Regions from separate parts of the Geodermatophilus sp. DSM 44513 genome, predicted to be linked through region 1. Evidence: predicted binding sites of a transcription regulator. Region 1 holds the regulator's gene; the other holds the start of a gene.
What was found. Region 1 encodes LexA, which represses DNA repair genes until DNA is damaged. Its sites were predicted from a motif close to TCGAACANNTGTTCGA; they were not measured.
Positions count from the first base shown of each region.

Region 1 (4,789 bases):
CGCGGCAGCGCCGTCCTCACGTTCGCCGCGCCGAGCTTCATCGCCGCGCTCGGGTGGATCCTGCTGCTGGGGCCCCGCAACGGCTTGCTCAACACGGCGCTGATGGGTCTGTTCGGCCTGGAGGAGGCCCCGTTCGACATCTTCACGCCGTGGGGGATCGTCTTCGTCCTCTCGCTCTTCCTGTACCCGCTGGTGTTCCTGCCGGTGTCGGCGGCGCTGGAGGGCATCGATCCGGCCCTGGAGCAGGCGGCTGCCAGCCTGGGCGCGTCGCGCTGGCGGGTGCTGCGCACGGTCACGTTCCCGGTGATCGCGCCGGCGCTCATCGCCGGCTCCATCCTGGTGTTCGTCAGCGCGGCGGTCATCTTCGGTCCGGTGGCCATCCTGGGTGCGCCCGTGGGGTTCCAGACGATCCCCACGGTGCTGTTGAGCCTGATGCAGTTCCCGCCCCGCATCGAGGCGGCCGCGGTCATCTCCGTGCCGATCTTGGTGATCATCGCGGGCCTGCTCGTGCTGCAGCGCTGGCTGACCGGCGGCAAGCGGTTCACCGTCATCGGCGGCAAGCCCGGCCAGCAGGACGTCACCCGTCTCGGTGCTGGCGGTCGGGCGCTCGGGCTGACCTTCTGCTCGGCCGTCGTGCTGCTGAGCATCGTCCTGCCGTTCGGCGTGCTCCTGGTGACGTCCTTCCGCGAGGCCCTCGGGCGGCCGCTCGGCTGGGACAACTTCACCCTCACCGGGAACTACGAGCAAGTGTTCGGCCGCCCCCTGATCACGGCTGCCATGGGGAACAGCTTCGTGCTCGCGGTGGGCGGGACCGTGCTGGCGCTCGCCGTGGCGCTCCTGGCCGCATGGCTGGCGCACCGGACGCGGGCGCACAGCAACGCCCTGATCGCCCCGGTGATGGCGGCACCGCTGGCCTTCCCCGGTGCCGTGCTCGGAATCGGCTTGATCATCGCCTACGCCGGCACGCCGTTCGGGCTCGGCGGCACGCTCACCATCCTGCTCATCGCCTACGCCGGCAGCGCCCTGCCCTTGTCCTACGCCTACGTGCACGCCGGCATGGGCCAGATCGGCGCAGAGGTCGAGGAGGCGTCGCGGAGCCTCGGTGCGTCGTGGGTGCGCACCTGGCGCCGGATCACGGTGCCCCTGCTCCGACCGTCCCTGCTGGCGGCGGGGCTGCTCAACTTCGTCCTGCTGTTCCGCGAGCTGGAGATGTCGGTGTTCCTCTACACCGGTGCCAACCCGACGGTCGCGACCGTCCTCTACAACCTCGCCAGCGAGTCGCTCTACCAGCGCGTCGGTGCGCTCTCGGTTGTGATCCTGCTGATCAACATCGTGGTCACCGTGATCGCGATGCGGCTGCTGGACAGCAGACCCGGCGAGTCGCCGTCCCGGCGTCGCCGCCGTTCCCCGTCCGTCGCCCTCAACACACCCCCGGAGGAAGCCGCATGACCGCCACCGTCCCGGATCTCGGCAGTGGAGTGCACCTGCGGTACGAGACCCCGCACATCGCCGTACTGACGCTCGACAGCGAGCCGGCCAACACCTTCAGCTGGGAGAGCCGGCGGTCGTTCATGCGGGCGCTGGACATCCTGGACGCCGACGAGGACGTCCGCTGCCTGGTCATCACCGGGAAGGGCCGGGCGTTCACGGCCGGTGCTCAGCTGCGCGAGGACCAGTCGATGACCGACGAGCAGCTCACCGACTACCTGGCCGAGTTCGGCAGGGTGCTCAACGGCGTCCAGGACTTCCGTGCGCCGGTCATCGCAGCGATCAACGGCGCCACGGTGGGTGGAGGCCTGGAGTTCGCTCTCTGCAGTGACATCCGGATCGCCTCGACCGAGGCCTTCTTCGTCGCCGCCGGGGTCAACGTCGGGCTCATCGTGAGCTTCTGGCGGCTGCCACGAGTGGTGGGCCTCGGCGCGGCCAAGGAGATCCTGCTGACCGGGGCGCGCTACACCGCAGAGCAGGCACTCAACTGGGGACTGGTCACCGAAGTGCACGAACCGGCGGACCTGATGCCGGCCGCGCTGGCCAAGGCCCAGCGGATCGCGACGCGGGCCCCGTTGTCGGTCGAGGTGACGAAATCCGCGGTGACGCAGGCCATCGAGATGGACTTCGCGGAGGGGCAGGCGCTGCAGACCCAACGCTTCCTGGAGATGTTCCGCACCGACGACCACCAGGAGGCGCTACGGGCCTTCTTCGAGAAGCGGGACGGCGACTATAGGCGCCGATGACCCGGCCGCCACACGAGGCGGCCGCCGACCCTCCGGGCTTCGGTGGCCGCCTCGTGCCGGTCCCGCGACACGTCGGCAGACCGGCACGGGTCAGACCCGGCGCAGCACCGTGACCACGCGGCCCAGGACGGTGGCGTCGTCGCCGGGGATGGGCTCGTACGCCGGGTTGTGCGGCAGCAGCCACACGTGCCCGTCGCGCCGCTTGTACGTCTTCACCGTCGCCTCGCCGTCGATCATGGCGGCGACGATCTCGCCGTTCTCCGCCGTCGGCTGCTGGCGCACGACCACCCAGTCGCCGTCGCAGATGGCCGCCTCGACCATCGAGTCACCGCTGACCCGGAGCATGAACAGGGTGCCCTCGCCGACCAGCTCGCGGGGCAGCGGGAAGACGTCCTCGACGGCCTGCTCCGCGAGCACCGGGCCACCGGCGGCGATCCGGCCGACCAGCGGGACGTAGGTCGGGGTGGGGGCCTCGTCGGCGCCGCCGGCCGTCGCGGCGGTCGGTGCCGGCGCGCCGGGGACCTCGCCGGGCAGCCGGACGTCCAGCGCCCGCGGCCGGTTGGGGTCGCGGCGCAGCCAGCCCTTCTTCTGCAGCACGCTCAGCTGGTGGGCCACCGAGGAGGCCGACGAGAGCCCGACGGCCTCGCCGATCTCGCGCACCGACGGCGGGTAGCCGCGTCGCTCGATCGAGTCGCGGATCACCTCGAGGACGCGCCGCTGCCGCTGGGTGAGCCCGTCGCCGGCCTCGCCGCGGTCGGGGAAGGTGCGCACCGACGCGGTCCCGGCCGTCCCGGGCGCACCGGCGGCCGCGCCGGTCCGGCTCTCCGACGCCCGCCGCGGCGGGCCGTCGCCTCCCCGGGCCCCACTGCCCGACGTCCCCCTGCTGCCCGCCACGTCTCCTCCTCGCCGGCCGTGCCGCCACGGCCCGTGTCCTGCGCCCGGTGTCCCGCGCCCGGTCGCCCTGCGCCCGCCCGGACCGGTGACCCGGGGGCCGGGGCGGACGGGTGTCGGACGGAACGGTAGCGCCTCGGGACCGGTACTCCCAAACACCTGTTCGAAGTGTGCGCGGCGTCGGGTCGACCCCGTCGGCGGGATGCGGTAGACATCGCACAGACGTTCGATCGAACACGCGTTCGACGCGCTGGGGTGTGAGGAGGAGGCTCGTGGTGGACGTGCGTCAGGCCGTGCTGGAGTTCGACGCGGCGGTGCAGGTGCCGTGGCGGCCGCTGCTGGGGTCGGGGGACGCGCGGTGCGCACCCGCCCGGGCGGTCGGGGCACCCGGACCGGCGCGGTCGCCGGCCGGGTCGGTCCTCCCGGGCAGCGGCCCGCGGGTCGCCGGGCACCTGCGGCCGGTCCCCGACCGGCCGGGTGTCCCGGGGCCCCGCGCCGCGGTCACGGCTCCCGCCCGCGGGGCCGGCCGGTCACCGGCCGTCGGCAGCGTCCCGCCGGGTCCGCACCGGGTCCGGCCGGGGGGACGGGCCGTGACGTCGGGGGTGGGGTCCGCGGGCGCCGTCCGCGGCGGGTGCGTCCCCTCCGGCGGGGCACGTCTGCGGCTGACCGGGCGCGGGCGGGCGCTGGTGCGCGCCCTGGTCCTGTCCGGCGCGGTCGCGTTCGGCGCCTGGGTCGCGCCGGTCGTCGGGGGTCACCCCGGTGGGGAGCTGCGGCTGGCCGGTGGGGACAGCGTCGTGGTGGGGGAGGGGGACACCGTGTGGTCGATCGCCGGGGAGCTCGCCGGCGGGACCGGGGACGTGCGTGCCGTGGTCGACGCGATCGAGGAGCTCAACGACCTCGAGGGCTCGGTCGTCGTCCCCGGCCAGGTCCTCGCGGTGCCCTGACCAGGGGCCGGAGGTGGTCGGGAGGGGCGGCTCGGTCGAGGAGCGACAAGACCGCCCGGCCAGGTTCGTCAACCCGTCGTGCCGAGTCGCTCACCCGCCGTCGCAGGTCGCGGACCTACCGTCGGGTCCGTGTCAGCCACCCCCGGGCGCCGGGCCGCCGTCTTCAGCTCCCCGTCGCAGAACGTCGAGGTCCTCGTCGAGGGCACCTGGTGGCCGGGGTCGCTGCTGGGCTGGCGGCACGACGGCAGCGGCGCGTGCGAGGTGTGGGTGCGGGTGGCCGTGGCCGGTGCCGACCGCGAGGTCTGGACCGACCTCGGCGAGGTCCGGCTGCCCGAGGCCGACCCCGCGCCGGTGCTCGTGCCCGACGCGCCGGCGGCGCTGTCCCTGGGGCTGGCCGAGGAGCTGCTGCCGGGCGCTTCGACCGCCCCGCGGGTGTCCCTGAGCGAGGCCGCCGCCCGGGAGCAGCGGGCGGCCGGCGTCCTCCCCGGGTCGGGTGCCACGGACCGGCGCCGCCACGGCGGCCAGGTGACCGCCCAGCTGCCCGCCGTGCACGACGCGGCGGCCGCGGCCGGCCGGCACCGGGCCGGGGCGGCGGCCGGCCGGCACCGGGCGGTCGACACCCGCCCGCAGCCGGAGGCGTCCCCCGCGGGGGAGGCCGCCGGGTCCGACCCCGGCGACGCGACGGTGCTCATGCCGCGCGCCACCGGTCCGGACTGCCTG
Region 1 covers NZ_CP135963.1:3,158,327-3,163,115, reverse strand. The annotation lists gene RTG05_RS15350 (ABC transporter permease) at 1-1,449, shown strand, start outside; gene RTG05_RS15345 (enoyl-CoA hydratase/isomerase family protein) at 1,446-2,234, shown strand; gene lexA (transcriptional repressor LexA) at 2,325-3,128, opposite strand; gene RTG05_RS15335 (LysM peptidoglycan-binding domain-containing protein) at 3,401-4,069, shown strand; gene RTG05_RS15330 (hypothetical protein) at 4,199-4,789, shown strand, end outside.

Region 2 (4,789 bases), 1.3 Mb from region 1:
GCCAGCAGCATGATGAGGAGCAAGGACAGGTCCACGACAGGTGTGCCTCTCTACCGCGCCGTACCGGCCGCGGTGCTGCGGCCCGGGACGGGGCCGCTCGGGTGCGTCGACTGCGGCGCGGGGCTCTCCGGGCGACCGGGCGGACGCACGCGGGCGAGCCGGACGGGTGCGCGCCGGCGTCCCGGAGTCTAGGCGTCGAAGAGGGTCCCTGACGACGGACCCGGGGCCGGTGGGTCGGGTGGGACGCGACCGAGGACGCCGCCGCCGCGCGGCACCGGCACACCGAGGTGCGCCCAGGCCGCCTCGGTGGCGACCCGGCCGCGCGGGGTCCGGGCCAGCAGGCCGGCGCGCACGAGGAACGGCTCGCACACCTCCTCGACCGTGTGCGGCTCCTCCCCCACGGCGACCGCGAGGGTGGCCACGCCGACCGGCCCGCCGCTGAAGCGCACGACCAGCGCCTCCAGCACCGCGCGGTCCAGCCGGTCCAGGCCCAGGTGGTCGACGTCGTAGAGCACCAGCGCCGCCTCCGCGACCGCCCGGGTGACCCGCCCGTCGGCGCGCACCTCGGCGTAGTCGCGGACCCGGCGCAGCAGCCGGTTGGCGATCCGCGGGGTGCCGCGGGAGCGGCCGGCGATCTCCGCGGAGCCCTCGGCGGTCAGCTCGACGCCGAGCAGCGCGGCGCTGCGGGCCAGCACCTGCTCCAGCTCCGCCGGCTCGTAGAACTCCATCTGCCCGACGAAGCCGAACCGGTCGCGCAGCGGCCCGGTGAGCAGGCCGGCGCGGGTGGTGGCGCCGACGAGGGTGAAGGGGTTGATCTCCAGCGGGATCGCGGTGGCGCCCGGGCCCTTGCCGACGACGACGTCGACCCGGAAGTCCTCCATCGCCATGTAGAGGAGCTCCTCGGCGGGGCGGGCGATCCGGTGGATCTCGTCGATGAAGAGCACGTCGCCGGGCGCGAGGTTGGACAGCATCGCGGCCAGGTCGCCGGAGCGCTCGATGGCCGGGCCGCTGGTGATCTTCACCGCCGTCCCGAGCTCGGAGCCGATGATCAGCGCCAGGCTGGTCTTGCCCAGCCCCGGCGGACCGGAGAGCAGCACGTGGTCCGGGGGCCGGCCGCGCCGCTTGGCACCCTCGAGCACGAGGTCCAGCTGGCGGGCGACCTTGGGCTGGCCGATGAACTCCGCCAGCGAGTGCGGCCGCAGCGCGGACTCGACCACCCGCTCCTCGTCGCCGGCCCGCGGGTCGACGGCCGCGTCGGGGAACCGGCCGGCCCCGGCTGCGCCGGCGGTACGCCCGGGTCCCGCGTCGGCCGCGGACAGCCCCCGGTCGAACGGCCCGCTCACGACCGGCCCAGCAGCCGCAGGGCCTGGCGCAGCAGGACGGCGACCTCGACCGCGCCGGTGGCGGCCACCTGCTCCTCGGCCAGCGGGACGAGCTCGGCGACGGCCGCGTCGGCCTCCCGGCCCGACCAGCCCAGACCCACCAGCGCCGCGGCCAGCTGGTCGCGCCACGGCGCCACCGGGGCCACCGCCGGCAGCCCGGCAGGCGCGCCGCCGTCCAGCGCGGTGTCGGTGCTGGTGACACCCAGCCGGTCGCGCAGCTCCAGGACCAGCCGCTCGGCGCCCTTCCGGCCGATGCCCGGGACCTGCATGAGCGCCTTGACGTCGGCCGTCGACACCGCCCGGCGCACCTCGCGCGGCGGGTGGATGGCCAGCACCGCCTGGGCCAGCCGGGGGCCCACGCCGTTGGCGGTCTGCAGCAGCTCGAACAGCTGGCGCTCGTCGTCGTCGGCGAAGCCGTACAGGGTGAGGGAGTCCTCCCGCACCACCAGGCTGGTGGCCAGCCGCGCGTTCTCGCCCACCTGCAGCCGGGCGATCGTGCCCGGCGTGCAGTGCACGGACAGGCCGACACCCCCGACCTCGACCACGGCGCCGTCCGGGGAGACCGCGGCCACCCGGCCGTGCACCGAGGCGATCACCGGGACACCCCCGTCCAGCGCGGCAGGGTCGTGGACCGCACCGGCGCGCCGATGCCGCCGGCCAGCGCGGCGACCCGCAGCCGCTGCTGCGCCGGCCCGCGCCAGGCGTGGCAGACCGCCAGCGCCAGCGCGTCGGCGGCGTCGGCCGGCTTGGGCGGGGACGCCAGCCCCAGCACCCGGGTGACCATGAGGGTGACCTGCTCCTTGTCCGCGCGGCCGCTGCCGGAGATGGCGGCCTTGACCTCGCTCGGCGTGTGCCAGGCGACCGGCCGGTCGGCCTGCGCGGCGGCCAGCGCGGCCACGCCCGCCGCCTGCGCCGTCCCGGTGGCGGTGCCCTTGTTGTTCTGGGTGAAGACCCGCTCGATCGCCACGACGTCGGGCCGGTGTTCGCGCAGCAGCGCGGTCACCCCGGTGTGCAGCTCCAGCAGTCGCAGCTCCAGGTCCAGCTCCGCGGCGGTGCGCAGCACGCCCACGCCCACGGCGACCGGCCGCGCGCCGGGGCGCCCGTCGACCACCCCCCACCCGCACCGGGTGAGGCCCGGGTCGATGCCGAGCACCCGCATGGAGGAGCCTCCCGCCGTCAGCCGAACTGGTGTTCGACCACGCTAGTCGCCGCGAACGACGGGACCGCGCGACACGCCCTGACCGCCATCATCGCGACAAAGGCGGCCGGACGGCCTAGCTGTACTGACCAGAGACGTTGGTCGAGGGCATGTGATCACGGGATCTGACTGACTGATCTTGTGGAGGGAGGACCTCCGGACGTGGAGTGGAGCTGCTGAAGGCACCCACCCACACAAACCCGGAGGTCCTCGTGGCCCACGCTAATGCCGCTCTGACTCCACGCCAGCGTCTGCGCCTGGCCCGCGCGGTGGTGGAGGACGACTGGACGGTCTCCTACGCCGCCGCGGTGTTCCAGGTCGCCTATCCGACGGCGAAGCGCTGGGTGGAGCGCTACCGCCAGGCCGGGCCGGCCGGCATGGCCGACCGCAGCTCCCGCCCGCACCGCAGCCCCCGGCGCACGCCGCGACCGCTGGTCCGGCGGATCGTGCACCTGCGCTGGCGGCACCGGCTCGGGCCGGTGGAGATCGGCGCCCGGCTGCGGGTACCGGCCTCCACGGTCTACGCGGTGTTGCGCCGCTGCCGGCTCAACCGCCTGTCCCACATCGACCGGCGCACCGGCGAGCGCGTCCGCCGCTACGAGCACGAGCGGCCCGGCTCGCTACTGCACGTCGACGTCAAGAAGCTGGGCAACATCCCCGACGGCGGCGGCTGGCGCTACGTCGGCCGCGCCCAGGGCGGCAAGAACCGGGCAGCAACCCCGGGCAAGCCCCGCAGCAAGCGCCGCGAACCGCTGCTGGGCACCGCGTTCGTGCACACCGTGCTCGACGACCACAGCCGGGTCGCCTACGCCGAGATCCACGACGACGAGACCGCCGCCACCGCCATCGGCGTGCTGCGCCGCGCGGTGGCCTGGTTCGCCGCCCGCGCCGTCACCGCCGAGCGGGTGCTGAGCGACAACGGCTCGGCCTACCGCTCCCACGCCTGGCGCGACGCCTGCCTCGAGCTCGGCATCACGCCCAAGCGGACCCGGCCCTACCGGCCACAGACCAACGGCAAGATCGAACGCTTCCACCGCACCATGGCCGACGGCTGGGCCTTCCGCCGGATGTTCCTCAGCGAACTCGCCCGCCGCCAGGCCCTGCCCGGCTGGCTGCACGAGTACAACCATCACCGGCCCCACACCGCGATCGGACGCCGCCCACCGATCACGCGACTGACCAACCTGTCTGGGCAGTACACCTAGCTGACGCGGTCGAGGACCTCGTCGGGGACGTCGTAGTTGGCGTAGACGTTCTGCACGTCGTCGCAGTCCTCGAGGGCGTCGATCAGCCGGAACACCTTGCCGGCGGCGTCCTCGTCCAGCTGCACCGACACGCTGGGCACGAAGCCGGCGTCGGCGGAGTCGTAGTCGATGCCGGCGTCCTGCAGCGCGGTGCGCACCGCCACCAGGTCGGTGGGCTCGCAGACCACCTCGAGGGTGTCGCCGAGGTCGCGCACCTCCTCGGCACCGGCGTCCAGCACGGCCACGAGCACGGTGTCCTCGTCGACGCCGCCGGCCTTGGGCACCACGACGACGCCCTTGCGGGAGAACAGGTAGGACACCGAGCCGGGGTCGGCCATCGACCCGCCGTTGCGGGTCATCGCGGTGCGCACCTCCATGGCCGACCGGTTCTTGTTGTCGGTCAGGCACTCGATGAGGACGGCGACACCACCGGCCGCGTAGCCCTCGTAGGTGATCGTCTGGTAGTCGACGCCACCGGCCTCGAGCCCGGCCCCGCGCTTGACCGCACGGTCGATGTTGTCGTTGGGCACCGAGCTCTTCTTCGCCTTCTGGATGGCGTCGAACAGCGTCGGGTTGCCCGCCGGGTCCCCGCCGCCGGTGCGGGCGGACACCTCGATGGTCTTGATCAGCTTGGCGAAGAGCTTGCCCCGCTTCGCGTCGATCCCGGCCTTCTTGTGCTTCGTCGTCGCCCACTTGGAGTGGCCACTCACGAGCTCGGTCCTCCCTCGTCCTCGGCGGCCTCGTCCTGGTCACCGCCGGCCTGCTCGGCCAGGTGACGGCGGACGACGTCGACGAACAGCGCGTGCACCCGGCTGTCCCCGGTCAGTTCGGGGTGGAAGCTGGTGGCCACCAGGCTGCCCTGGCGGACCGCGACGATCCTACCGTCGGCCGCCCCGCCGACGACCCGGCCCAGCACCTCCACGCCCTCCCCCGCCTGCTCCACCCACGGCGCCCGGATGAAGACC
Region 2 covers NZ_CP135963.1:1,898,227-1,903,015, reverse strand. The annotation lists gene yajC (preprotein translocase subunit YajC) at 1-35, opposite strand, end outside; gene ruvB (Holliday junction branch migration DNA helicase RuvB) at 189-1,319, opposite strand; gene ruvA (Holliday junction branch migration protein RuvA) at 1,340-1,978, opposite strand; gene ruvC (crossover junction endodeoxyribonuclease RuvC) at 1,975-2,541, opposite strand; gene RTG05_RS09240 (IS481 family transposase) at 2,793-3,785, shown strand; gene RTG05_RS09235 (YebC/PmpR family DNA-binding transcriptional regulator) at 3,782-4,534, opposite strand; gene pdxT (pyridoxal 5'-phosphate synthase glutaminase subunit PdxT) at 4,531-4,789, opposite strand, start outside.
Region 2: a site for LexA is predicted at 2,563-2,578, ahead of ruvC (crossover junction endodeoxyribonuclease RuvC). Genes of this name have one in related genera too.